Regions from separate parts of the Pseudomonas sp. ADAK7 genome, predicted to be linked through region 3. Evidence: predicted binding sites of a transcription regulator. Region 3 holds the regulator's gene; each other region holds the start of a gene.
The links. The regulator FliA, encoded in region 3, starts transcription of late flagellar genes. The targets are predictions, from matches to a motif close to CTAAAGTTTNNNNNNNNNNNGCCGNTAA.
Positions count from the first base shown of each region.

Region 1: a site for FliA is predicted at 1,380-1,407, ahead of HKK53_RS05150 (methyl-accepting chemotaxis protein). Genes of this name have one in related genera too.
Region 2: a site for FliA is predicted at 1,402-1,429, ahead of HKK53_RS28325 (methyl-accepting chemotaxis protein). Genes of this name have one in related genera too.
Region 4: a site for FliA is predicted at 1,498-1,525, ahead of HKK53_RS27260 (flagellar protein MotY). Genes of this name have one in related genera too.

Region 1 is NZ_CP052861.1:1,161,057-1,164,268, reverse strand. Features, by position in the region: gene HKK53_RS05150 (methyl-accepting chemotaxis protein) at 1-1,252, opposite strand, end outside; gene HKK53_RS05145 (undecaprenyl-diphosphate phosphatase) at 1,544-2,374, shown strand; gene HKK53_RS05140 (DUF1294 domain-containing protein) at 2,371-2,799, shown strand; gene HKK53_RS05135 (MmcQ/YjbR family DNA-binding protein) at 2,993-3,212, opposite strand, start outside.
Region 2 is NZ_CP052861.1:6,166,434-6,169,645, reverse strand. Features, by position in the region: gene HKK53_RS28325 (methyl-accepting chemotaxis protein) at 1-1,288, opposite strand, end outside; gene HKK53_RS28315 (transporter) at 1,812-2,834, shown strand; gene HKK53_RS28310 (inorganic phosphate transporter) at 3,051-3,212, shown strand, end outside.
Region 3 is NZ_CP052861.1:2,592,057-2,595,268, reverse strand. Features, by position in the region: gene fleN (flagellar synthesis regulator FleN) at 95-925, shown strand; gene fliA (RNA polymerase sigma factor FliA) at 922-1,662, shown strand; gene HKK53_RS12135 (chemotaxis response regulator CheY) at 1,831-2,202, shown strand; gene HKK53_RS12130 (protein phosphatase CheZ) at 2,225-3,013, shown strand; gene HKK53_RS12125 (chemotaxis protein CheA) at 3,068-3,212, shown strand, end outside.
Region 4 is NZ_CP052861.1:5,926,760-5,929,971, forward strand. Features, by position in the region: gene rnt (ribonuclease T) at 1-388, opposite strand, end outside; gene pyrC (dihydroorotase) at 385-1,431, opposite strand; gene HKK53_RS27260 (flagellar protein MotY) at 1,591-2,499, shown strand; gene HKK53_RS27265 (argininosuccinate synthase) at 2,628-3,212, shown strand, end outside.

The sequences.
Region 1 (3,212 bases), 1.4 Mb from region 3:
GGCGCACCTCATCGGCCACCACCGCAAAGCCGCGACCTTGCTCGCCCGCCCGGGCGGCTTCGATGGCCGCGTTGAGGGCCAGCAGGTTGGTCTGTTCGGCAATCGAGCGAATCACTTCCAGTACGCTACCGATCTGGGTGCTTTCGGCAGCCAGGGTGCGAATCACTTCCACCGCCTGGTCAATGGTGCCGGAGAGTTTGTCGATCTGCTGCAAGCTGCCATCAATGTTGACCTGGCCTTGCTGCGCCTGGGACTCGGCGTCGCGCATTTCACTGGCGGCGTGCTCGGCGTTCTTCGCCACGTCCTGCACGCCGTAGGTCACTTCATTGATCGCGGTCGCCACCAGTTCCATCTGCTGGGACTGCTGCTGACTGCGTTGCTGCGCCTGCGCCGCATCGTTGCCCAGGTCGCTGGACGATTGGCCCAACGCGCTGGCGGACACCTGCAACTGGCTGATCACCAGACGCAGCTTGGCGGTAAAGGCGTTGAAGTGGTGCGCCAGTTGCGTGACTTCGTCCTGGCCGTGGGTGTCGAGGCTGCGGGTCAGGTCGCTTTCGCCGCTGGCAATGTTGGCCATGGCGTTCACGGTTTCCTGCAACGGCCGCACGATGCTGCGGGCAATCATGATCACCAGCAACGCCATGATCAGCGCAATCGCCAGGCCGATAAACGAGGCTTTCCAGACCTGGCCGTAGAACTCGGCCTGCATGTCATCGATGTACACGCCGGAGCCGATGATCCAGCCCCAGGGCTCGAACAACTTGACGTAGGAGGTTTTTTCCACCGGCGCACTGGCGCCCGGTTTCGGCCAGCGGTAATCGACCATGCCGGCGCCCTTGGCCTTGGCGATGATGACCATCTCGTTGAACAGCGCGAAGCCGTCCGGGTCGCGGATCGCCGAGAGATTCTGGCCTTCGAGTTTCGGGTTGGCCGGGTGCATGATCATCACCGGCGTCAGGTCGTTGATCCAGAAGTAGTCGTTCTGGTCATAGCGCAGACCGCGAACCGTGGTCAGCGCCTGTTTCTGCGCCGCTTCGCGGGTGAGGGTGCCGGCAGTTTCCAGGTCATGGTAGTAGTTGAGGATGCCACTGGCGGTCTGTACCACGTGCTGGGTCTTCTGTGCCTTGGCGTGGTACAGGTCGTCGTGGATCTGTTTGAGCATCAAGACGCCCAAGGTCAATAACATCACGATCGCCACGATCAAGATGAGCCACAAGCGTCGGCTGATCGACACACTGCGCAAGCTGTTCATAACGCTGTCACTCCAGATTCTTTTTCTTGTAATAAACGATCGCCAGCATCCAACCACACTTTGCCGGTGGGGCCTATCCGACCCAAGTCCAATTACGCGGCGGCGTAAACGGGGCTTGTCTGATAGGATTTCGGCCTCGCGCGGAAAAACCTGAATCCAAGTTGATTTTTCACGGAATTTTTACGGTTTCGTAGGGATCCTGTGCGCGCGGGACTTCAGCTACGCTGAGCGCAGTGAACGTACTAAAAATATTAACGGGGCAGGCCTTTGAGCACTGTCTTTGGGGGATTGATGGATCTTTGGACGGCCTTCCAGGCACTGATTCTAGGCGTTGTAGAGGGGCTGACGGAGTTTTTGCCCATTTCGAGTACCGGACACCAGATCATCGTCGCGGATTTGCTCAACTTCGGTGGTGAACGGGCCATTGCATTCAACATCATCATCCAGTTAGGCGCGATCCTCGCGGTGGTCTGGGAGTTCCGCCGCAAAATCCTCGACGTGGTCGTCGGCTTGCCGACCCAGCCGAGCGCGCGACGCTTCACCGCGAACCTGCTGATTGCCTTCATGCCGGCCGTGGTGCTGGGGGTGATTTTTTCCGATTTGATTCACCACTACCTGTTCAACCCGATCACCGTGGCCGCGGCGCTGGTCGTGGGCGGGATTGTCATGTTGTGGGCCGAGAAGCGTCAGCATGAAGTGCATGCCGAAACAGTCGACGACATCACCTGGCAGGACGCGCTGAAAGTCGGCTTTGCCCAGTGCCTGGCGATGATCCCGGGGACTTCGCGTTCCGGCTCGACGATTATCGGTGGCCTGCTGTTCGGGCTGTCGCGCAAAACCGCGACCGAGTTCTCGTTCTTCCTGGCGATGCCGACGATGGTTGCAGCGGCCGTGTATTCGGGGTTCAAGTACCGCCATCTGTTCGTGCCGGCGGACTTTCCGGTGTTCGCCATTGGTTTTGTCACCGCGTTTATCTTTGCGATGATCGCGGTCAGAGGCCTGCTCAAATTCATTGCCACCCACAGCTATGCGGCATTTGCCTGGTATCGCATTGCGTTTGGCCTGGTGATCCTGGCGACCTGGCAGTTCGGTTGGGTTGATTGGACAGCTGCCAAGCCATGAATGATTCCAGCGCGCGACATAACCCCGGCCGTAAATCCGGGGGCGAGGTCCAGCATCTACGCTTGAAACTGCTGGTGTTTGCCGCCCTCTGCGCGTTGCCGTTGTACGGCTCGCTGATGCTGTGGCTGCGCGCGGTGTCAGTGATTCCGCTGGCGGCCTACGGCGTGGTCAGCGTGGTGGCGTTTTTCCTGTACTGGAGCGACAAGCGCAAGGCCCGCGCCGACACCTGGCGCACGCCGGAAAACGTCCTGCACGCGGTAGAACTGGCCGGTGGCTGGCCGGGCGCCTTGCTGGCCCAGCAAGTGTTCCGGCACAAGACCCGCAAAGTCTCGTTTCAACTGGTGTTCTGGCTCATCGTATTGATGCACCAGGTATTCTGGATCGACCAGTTGTTCCTCGGCGCGAACTTGCTCGCCTTCTTCTAAAGGACACGCACATCGGATGTAGCAGCTGTCGAGCGGAGCGAGGCAGCGTTCGGCGGCGAAGCCGTCGTAAAACCTGCGCACTCGGACTTCCTGAAACACCGCGTCGCCTGACTTCACGACTGCTTCGCAGCCGAACGCTGCCTCGCTCCGCTCGACAGCTGCTACACGGGCCGGACGCAACCTTCGGCTGTTGTTACAGCAGCAGCCCGACCTGAGTGCGCTTGGGCAACTTGCTCACCACCAGCTGGTGGGAACGTTGCAGCAGCGCCTTCAGTTCTTCGGCGCCCAGCGGGTAGGGCGTCTGCATGATGATCCATTGCGCCCGGGCCAGGTACGGCGCCGGGTGAATGCCCGGTCGGTCGCAATGACCGAGAAACAGATCCTTGTCGACCTTGAACGCCAGGGACTCGCCC
Region 2 (3,212 bases), 3.5 Mb from region 3:
TGATCTGGTTGATCTCGATGATCGACGCCGCCGTGCGCTGGGCCAGGCTGCGCACTTCGTCGGCCACCACCGCAAAACCGCGTCCGGCTTCACCGGCACGGGCCGCTTCGATGGCGGCGTTGAGCGCCAGCAGATTGGTCTGCTCGGCGATGCCGCGAATCACTTCCAGCACTTTGCCGATACGGCCGCTGTCGGTTTCCAGACGACGGATGACCGTGGCCGTATTGGCGATTTCGCCGCGCATCTGGGTGATGGTGTGGATGGTGCCCTGCATGACCTTTTCGCCTTGCTGGGCGGACTGGTCGGCATCGTCGGCGGCACGGGCGGCGTCGGCAGCGTGACGCGCCACTTCCTGGGCGGTGGCGGACATTTCATTCATCGCCGTCGCTACCTGATCAGTGCGGTTGAATTGCTCGTTGGTACCGCTGGCCATGAGGCCGGCAATGGCGTTCAACTCGCCGCTGGCGCTGTCCAGATCCTTGGCGCTGCGCTGCAAGCGGTTGAAGGTTTCGGCGAGGAAGTCGCGCAAGGTGTTGGCGGCCATGGCCAGTTTGCCCAGTTCGTCTTCACGGCTGCTGGCCACGCGCTCGGCGAACTTGCCCTGGCTCAGTTGCGCCACGTAGTCGATCAGTTTGCGGATCGGGTCCACCAGGTTGCGGTTGATCAGCCACAGGCTCAACAGGCCGATCAACAGGCCCGAGGCGAGCATCACGATAATCCCGAGCATGACCGTGCGCTCGGCACCGGCACTGATCAGCGCCGATTGCTCGGTGCCCTGCTTGCGCAATTCGCCGACCAGTTCGCTCATCTGATCGCTGGTGGCGCGGTCCACGCCTTTGACCGCAGTGTCGCCGGCGGTTGGATCGGCACCGGCGGCGACGTAGGCATCGCGACCTTTCTGGTAAGCGCTGCCCAACTGGCGATGCTCGTCACGCAGGCGTTCGATGCGGGTCTTGAGCTGGCCGTCCAGGCCTTTCTGGCTCGCCAGTTCGCCGAGGATGCCCTGCACGTCGCGCTGGCGGTCTTCGAATTGCTTCCAGTATTTGTCCAGGTCGGCCGGCTGCTTGCCCCGCAGCAGGACATTTTTCCACTCCTGAACCTGCACCTTGAATTGCAGGTTGGCTTCATCGATCAGTTGCGAGGTGTGCAGCGGTCCGTCGATCAGGTTGGCGTAACTTTGCACGCCACTGGACAGGAAGTGAAAGCAAGCCAAAGCGATCAGCAACATCGCCAACAGGCTGCCACCGAGCAATGCGAGAATTTGGGCTCTCAGGGATTTTTGCAGCATCGAGTGATACTCATGACAGGAATGAGGCACGCCTGATTGGGCGTGAAAGACGTCCAAACTTCCCTGTCTGCGATCCCGGCGCGTGGCCGAAGCCGCGCAACCTAACACCTGCGTCATCGGCGTGCCAGAGCGGTTCTTGAATCAATTCCGACCGCTGGTTGCGCACACGTTTGCGCGCCACACACCTGTCACAAAACCGTCAAGAAGCCTTGCGATGATGCCCGGTAGCAACTGCCGTAGCTCCCGTGGCTCCCGTGGCTCCCGTAGCTCCCGTAGCTCCCGTGGCTCCCGTAGCTCCCGTAGCAGCTGTCGAGCGGAGCGAGGCAGCGTTCGGCGGCGAAGCCGTCGTGAAATCAGGCACCGGGGTGTTTCAGGAAAACCGCGAGCTCAGGTTTGACGACGACTTCGTCGCCGAACGCTGCCTCGCTCCGCTTGACAGCTGCTACGTTGCTACGTTGCTACGTTGCTGCGTTGCTACGTTTCCACGTTGCTACGGCCGAATGCCCCTCCCCAGCGAGACCTCATGAACCACAGCATCGATCACACTCACCGCGACACTGACTTGTTCGGCTTGCTGTACGGCTTCCGTTTTCGTCCGGGGGAGCGTGGCCGGGAGATCGATTCGGCCGAGGCGCTGCGCTGTTTGCAACAGTCTGAAGACAGCGACGAATTCCTCTGGCTGCACCTGAACCTGGCCCACGCCGCGTGCGAGCGCTGGATGAAAAGTCATCTGGAATTGCCCGAGGAGTTTTTCGAGGCGCTGCACGAGGGCTCGCGCTCGACCCGCATCGAACATGTCGATTCGGCGTTGTTGGCGGTGGTCAACGATGTGGTGTTCAACCTCAGCAGCATGGTGTCTTCGGATGTGTCGACGCTGTGGGTCTGTGCCCGCAGCAAGCTGATCATCAGCGCGCGCCTGCAACCGCTGCACTCGGTGGACAAGTTGCGCTCCTCGGTGAAGGCCGGGGAATGCTTTCGCTCGCCACTGGAATTGCTCGTGCACTTGCTGCGCGATCAGGGCGAAGTGCTGACGCAGATCGTGCGCAAGACCAGCCAAAGTGTCGATCAGATCGAAGATGAATTGCTGTCCTCGCGGCTGTCGACCAACCGTGCCGAACTGGGCGCCAATCGTCGGGTGCTGGTGCGCCTGCAAAGGCTGCTGGCGCTGGAGCCGGGGTCGTTGCTGCGTTTGCTCAATCGGCCACCGCAATGGTTGCAGAAGGAAGACGTGAAGGAGCTGCGCAAATCCACCGAGGAGTTTGCGTTGATCATCAACGACCTCACGGCCCTCGGTGAACGGATCAAGCTGTTGCAGGAAGAAATCGCCGCCAACCTCAACGAACAGAGCAACCGCACGCTGTTTACCCTGACGGTGGTCACGGTGCTGGCGTTGCCGATCAACATCATTGCCGGTTTTTTCGGGATGAATGTGGGTGGCGTGCCGCTCTCCGGCGACCCGGAAGGTTTCTGGATTCTGGTGGCGCTGGTGGCGACCTTTACCTTGATCGCCGGGCGTTGGGCGTTTCGTAAGCGCCAGGATTATTAACGCACCCCAGTGATCGTTCCCACGCTCCGCGTGGGAATGCAGCCAGGGACGCTCCGCGTCCCAAAGCGGACGCAGAGCGTCCGGGGAGGCATTCTCACGCGGAGCGTGGGAACGATCAGTAGGTAAAAACCCCCAAACACTGACCCACCGCAGTCTCTCTGTCACATTTTGAAACGATCATGGGCGACACTCCTTCCCTCATCAGGATTGTCCGTGATGGCTACTCCTTCCTATACCACTGCCCAGGCGCCCGCCAGCGCCAGCAGCGCCAGACCGCAGCTTGATAAAAAACCCGGCCTGTTCACCCTCGTCATTTTCTTCGGCGTATTGGCCAGTGGTTTGTTGTTCACCGCTTACAGCCTGATGCACGACATGCAC
Region 3 (3,212 bases):
ACCTACATCGATGGTCTGCCATGCATTGTTCAGTTGATGAACGCGCAGCCAGTAATGTGGCCTCCGTCTATGCAAGACAAGGTAAAGAAATAACATGGGCAGCATGCATCCCGTACAGGTGATCGCGGTGACCGGCGGCAAAGGTGGCGTCGGGAAGACTAACGTGTCAGTGAACTTGTCCCTGGCTCTAGCAGAGCTTGGCCGACGCGTCATGCTGCTGGACGCCGATCTGGGTCTGGCGAACGTCGACGTTCTGCTGGGACTGACGCCCAAACGTACCCTGGCCGATGTGATCGAAGGCCGCTGCGAGCTGCGCGACGTTCTGTTGCAAGGCCCGGGCGGCATTCGCATCGTCCCGGCCGCGTCCGGCACCCAGAGCATGGTTCATCTGAGCCCGGCCCAGCATGCCGGCCTGATCCAGGCCTTCAGCGATATCGGCGACAACCTCGACGTATTGGTGATCGACACGGCTGCGGGTATTGGTGACTCCGTAGTCAGTTTTGTCCGCGCCGCGCAAGAAGTGTTGCTGGTGGTCTGCGACGAGCCGACCTCCATCACCGACGCCTACGCTCTGATCAAATTGCTCAACCGCGACTACGGCATGAACCGCTTCCGCGTCCTGGCCAACATGGCCCAGAGCCCGCAAGAAGGTCGCAACCTGTTCGCCAAGTTGACCAAGGTCACGGACCGCTTCCTTGACGTCGCCTTACAATACGTCGGCGCGGTGCCTTACGACGAAAGCGTGCGCAAGGCCGTGCAGAAGCAGCGTGCCGTCTACGAAGCCTTCCCGCGCTCCAAGTGCGCCCTGGCGTTCAAGGCGATTGCACAGAAAGTCGACACCTGGCCGCTGCCGGCCAACCCGCGCGGGCACCTGGAATTTTTCGTCGAGCGTCTCGTGCAACAGACCGCAGGACCCGTCCTATGACAGCCAGTGGCTACAACCTCTACAAGAAGTCGGCACGTGATGCGCAATACGAGCTGATCGAGCGTTACGCGCCACTGGTCAAACGCATTGCTTACCACTTGCTGGCGCGTCTGCCGGCCAGTGTCCAGGTGGAAGACCTGATCCAGGCCGGGATGATTGGCCTGCTTGAAGTGTCGACCAAATACGACGCCAGCAAAGGCGCGAGTTTCGAAACGTACGCGGGCATTCGAATCCGTGGCGCGATGCTCGATGAAGTACGCAAGGGGGACTGGGCACCACGTTCGGTCCACCGCAATACCCGCATGGTCAGCGACGCAATTCGCTCGATTGAAGCTAAAACCGGCCGTGATGCTAAAGATCACGAAGTTGCGGCCGAACTCCAATTGAGTCTCGACGATTATTACGGGATTTTGAACGATACCTTGGGCAGCCGCCTGTTCAGTTTCGACGACCTGTTGCAGGACGGCGAACACGAAGGGCTGCACGAGGATGGCGCCAGTGCTCATCTGGAGCCGTCGCGCGATCTGGAAGACGAACGTTTCCAGGCCGCCTTGGCGGACGCGATTGCCAATTTGCCGGAGCGTGAGCGACTGGTGTTGGCGCTGTACTACGACGAAGAGCTGAACCTCAAGGAAATCGGTGAGGTCCTGGGTGTCAGCGAATCCCGTGTCAGCCAGTTACACAGCCAGTGCGCGGCCCGTTTGCGGGGGCGTTTGGGGGAGTGGCGAGCGCGCTGAAGGCAGTGTGGGGACACTGCGAACGAGGCTGGTGTGGTGTTGAACTGCAGCGGTCTCGATCTGTTGTGCTCCAGACAGTCATTTGAGTGCTTTGCCGGATTGATTGAAATGGCGCGTCCAGGTGCTGGGCGCGTTTAAGACTGCTTGGAGGTCGAATTGGACAAGAACATGAAAATCCTCATCGTTGATGACTTCTCAACGATGCGGCGGATCATTAAAAACCTGTTGCGTGACCTTGGGTTCACCAACACGGTCGAGGCTGACGATGGCACCACTGCCATTCCGGTGCTCAACAGCGGCAGCATCGACTTTCTGGTAACAGACTGGAACATGCCAGGCATGACCGGCATCGACCTGCTGCGCCACGTGCGCGCCGATGAAAAACTCAAGCACTTGCCAGTGCTGATGGTGACCGCTGAAGCCAAGCGCGAACAGATCATCGAAGCGGCCCAGGCCGGTGTTAACGGCTATGTGGTCAAACCCTTCACGGCCCAGGCGTTGAAAGAAAAAATCGAGAAGATTTTCGAACGCATCGGTTGAGCAACTGCGCCACGGGGGAGCTATGGAGCATAACGAATCTTCACAGGGCGATTTTGAGTCGACCCTGAAAAAACACGCGGTCGAACTGGTCGAAAGCCTTGAAAAAGGCAGGTTCGGCGACGCTGTGCAACTGATCCATGAGCTCAATCAGACCCGTGACCGCGGCCTGTATCAGGAAGTGGGCAAGCTCACTCGCGAGCTGCATAGCGCGATCGTCAATTTCCAGATTGACCCGAACATGCCGCAAGCCGAGGAAGTTTCGCAGATCACGGATGCGACCGAGCGTCTGGGGTATGTGGTCAAGCTGACCGAGGCCGCCGCCAACCGCACCATGGACCTGGTGGAAAACGCCACGCCGCTGGTCAATGGCCTGAGCCAGGAAGCCCAGGCCTTGAGCACCGACTGGGGACGGTTCATGCGTCGCGAAGTCGGGGCTGAAGAGTTTCGCGAGCTGGCGCGGCGGGTCGACGGTTTTCTGACACGCAGCAGCGAAGACAATCGCGTGGTGTCGAGCAACCTCAACGACATTCTGCTGGCTCAGGATTACCAGGACCTCACCGGTCAAGTGATCAAGCGCGTGACCCAATTGGTCACCGAAGTTGAAAGCAACCTGCTCAAGCTCGTGCTCATGGCCAGCCAGGTAGACCGCTTTGCGGGTATCGAACATGACCGTGAAGCGATGCTGGCTGAAAAAGATCCGCAAAAACATCTCTCTCAGGGTGAAGGTCCGCAGATTCATGCCGATAAAAGAGAAGACGTTGTGTCCGGTCAGGACGATGTGGACGATTTGTTATCCAGCCTGGGATTTTAGAGTTTTAAAATTTTAGGTTTTTTGGGTTTTTAGACCTGTAGGAGCACCCCCTTAATGAGCTTCGGCGCCGATGAAGAGATCCTTCAGGATTTCCTGGTTGAGGCCGGCGAGATTCTAGAGCAACTGTCCGAGCAACTGGTCGAGCTGGAAAGCCGACCGGATGATGCGGACTTGCTCAATGCAATTTTTCGCGGTTTTC
Region 4 (3,212 bases), 3.3 Mb from region 3:
GGATCGCCCGTTTGCAGCCGTTGGCTTTGAGGGCCTTGCGGATGCCGCGGAAAATATCGGTCAGCGCGGTTTCTTCACTCACCGCCATGCGCAACGGATGATCAAGCTTGATCCCGGTGAATTCCAGGGCAGCGGCTTCGATGTTCGCGCCTTCAAACGGCTCGACGCGGAAGAAATAGGTGTGATCGGGATACACGAAGCCTTTTTCGTCCATGGCGATGGTGGTCGCCGCGATCTCCAGCAGGGCGTCGGTGGCCGAGTTGAAGCCACCGGTTTCTACGTCGACGACAACCGGCAGGTAACCACGGAATCGGGCCGCCATGGGATGACGAGGACCGCCTCCACCGCCTTGACCGTCCTGTTCGTCGTCGAAATGGTCTTCACTCACGCGTGTTCCTCCAGCAGGCGCCAGCGCAGTTTTTCACCGGCGCGCAGCGGGATTACGGTCAGCTCGCCAAATGGCAGGCTGGTTGGGGCGGTCCACTCTTCGCGGACCAGGGTAATGCGATCGGTGTTCACCGGCAGGCCATAGAAGCGCGGGCCGTTGAGGCTGGCGAACGCTTCGAGCTTGTCCAGCGCATTGCGCTGTTCGAAGGCTTCAGCGTACATCTCGATCGCGGCATAAGCGGTGTAGCAACCGGCACAGCCGCAAGCGGCTTCCTTGGCGTGCTGGGCATGCGGCGCCGAGTCGGTGCCGAGGAAGAACTTCGCGCTGCCGCTGGTGGCGGCGTCGAGCAGGGCTTCCTGGTGGGTGTTGCGCTTGAGAATCGGCAGGCAATAGAAGTGCGGCCGAATCCCGCCTACCAGCATGTGGTTGCGGTTGTACAGCAGGTGATGAGCGGTGATGGTTGCGCCGACGTTGGCCGGAGCCGCGTTGACGAACTGCACGGCATCAGCCGTGGTGATGTGTTCGAACACCACTTTGAGCGTCGGGAAACGCTCGACCACGCGCCGCATGTGTTCATCGATGAAGATTTTTTCGCGGTCGAACACGTCGACATCGCCACGGGTGACTTCACCGTGAATCAACAACGGCATCCCGACTTCGGCCATGGCCTCGATCGCCGGGAAGATCTTGTCGATGCTGGTGACGCCAGAATCCGAGTTAGTGGTGGCGCCGGCCGGGTACAGCTTGGCGGCGTGAACGAAACCGCTGGCCTTGGCCTCACGAATTTCTTCGGGCTGGGTGCGGTCGGTCAGGTACAGCACCATCAGCGGTTCGAAACGACTGCCGGCCGGGCGTGCAGCGAGAATCCGCTGGCGATAGCCGTCGGCTTCAGCGGCGTTGCGCACCGGAGGTACCAGGTTGGGCATGATGATGGCGCGACCAAAGGTGCGCGCGACATCCGCAACGGTATTGGACAAAACAGCACCATCGCGAAGATGAATATGCCAGTCGTCGGGACGCAGCAGGGTCAGGCGGTCGGACATGAGGGGATTCCAGGCGGGTCAAACTGAGGGGAATGCTACCGGAAAAGACTCTCTCAGGCACTCGCTATCAAGTTTTGCAGGAACGTACCGATATGAACTAGGTATGCCGTAAACATGTGTGTGTCGGTCTTTTTGTTGTAGAAGCCAGTGGAGCCTCCCGTGCGCCAGCGTTATTTAGCCTTGCTCAGTGTGTTTGCCAGCCTTCCCGCGATGGCGCTCACTTTCCAGACCCGTCTGGAGAGCATTGAGTGGACGGTCGAAGGTGACAAATTCGAATGCCGCCTGACCCAGCCGATCACCGACTTCGGTTCCGGTGAATTCGTGCGTCGTGCCGGCGAGCAGGCGATCTTTCGTCTCAAGGCCTACAACTCGGTGATCGGCGGCGGTTCCGCGACCTTGCTCGCGGCCGCTGCGCCGTGGCAACCGGGGCGTGGTGACATTAACCTGGGTTCGGTCAATATCGGCAGCGGCAACGTACTGTTCAACAGTTCGCAAGTGCAGGCCGGGCGTCTTATCAACGGTTTGATGGACGGCCGCAGCCCGGTCATTCGCCGCGCTTCGGGCGATGGTCGGGTGTCTGAAGTGCGCCTGCTGCCGGTCAAGTTCAATAAGGCGTTCAACGACTACCAGGGTTGCGTGGCCAAGTTGCTGCCGCAGAATTTCGAGCAGGTGAAGCAATCCGAAGTCGGTTTCCCCGGCGAAGGTGTCGATCTGGATCCGGCGGCCAAGGCCAAGTTGCAGGTGATGCTGGAGTTCATGAAAGCCGATCCGACGGTTAATCACATCGAACTCGACGGCCATTCCGACAACAGCGGCAATCGTCTGACCAATCGCGAACTGTCACGCCGCCGGGCACTGGCAGTGATGGACTTCTTCAAGGCCAACGGCTTCCAGGAATCACAGATCACCATGCGTTTCCACGGTGAGCGCTACCCGCTGGTGCCGAACACCAATGCGTCCAACCGGGCGAAGAACCGCCGGGTCGCGGTACGCCTCGAACGCGTGGCGCCCACCGAGAAACCGGCTCCGCAATCAGCCTCTGCCGCGAGTGCTGCGGCCACATCCTGACTCGGCGGTCATCGTCGCGCCCGCGTAAGAATCTGTCGCTTCGTCGTCATAAGCTGTCGCGGTACTGTAAATTATTTCGTATGAGCGGTAGACTTCACGGCTTTCCGTAAACCCCGTGGAGTGATGGCATGGCGGACGTAAACAAGGTCGTTCTGGCGTATTCCGGCGGCCTGGACACTTCGGTGATCCTCAAGTGGCTGCAGGATACTTATAACTGTGAGGTGGTGACCTTCACCGCTGACCTGGGGCAGGGCGAAGAGGTCGAACCGGCCCGCGCCAAGGCTCAGGCCATGGGCGTCAAAGAAATCTACATCGACGATCTGCGCGAAGAATTCGTGCGTGACTTCGTGTTCCCGATGTTCCGCGCCAACACCGTTTACGAAGGCGAGTACCTGCTGGGTACTTCCATCGCTCGTCCGTTGATCGCCAAACGCCTGATCGAAATCGCCAACGAAACCGGCGCTGACGCCATTTCCCATGGCGCCACCGGCAAGGGTAACGACCAGGTGCGTTTCGAGCTCGGCGCCTATGCACTCAAGCCAGGCGTGAAAGTGATCGCCCCTTGGCGCGAGTGGGACCTGCTCTCCCGTGAAAAGCTGATGGATTATGCTGAAAAGCACAACATCCCGATCGAGCGTCACGGCAAGAAAAAATCCCCGTACTCGATGGATGCCAACCTGCTGCACATCTCCTATGAAGGCGGCGTGCTGGAA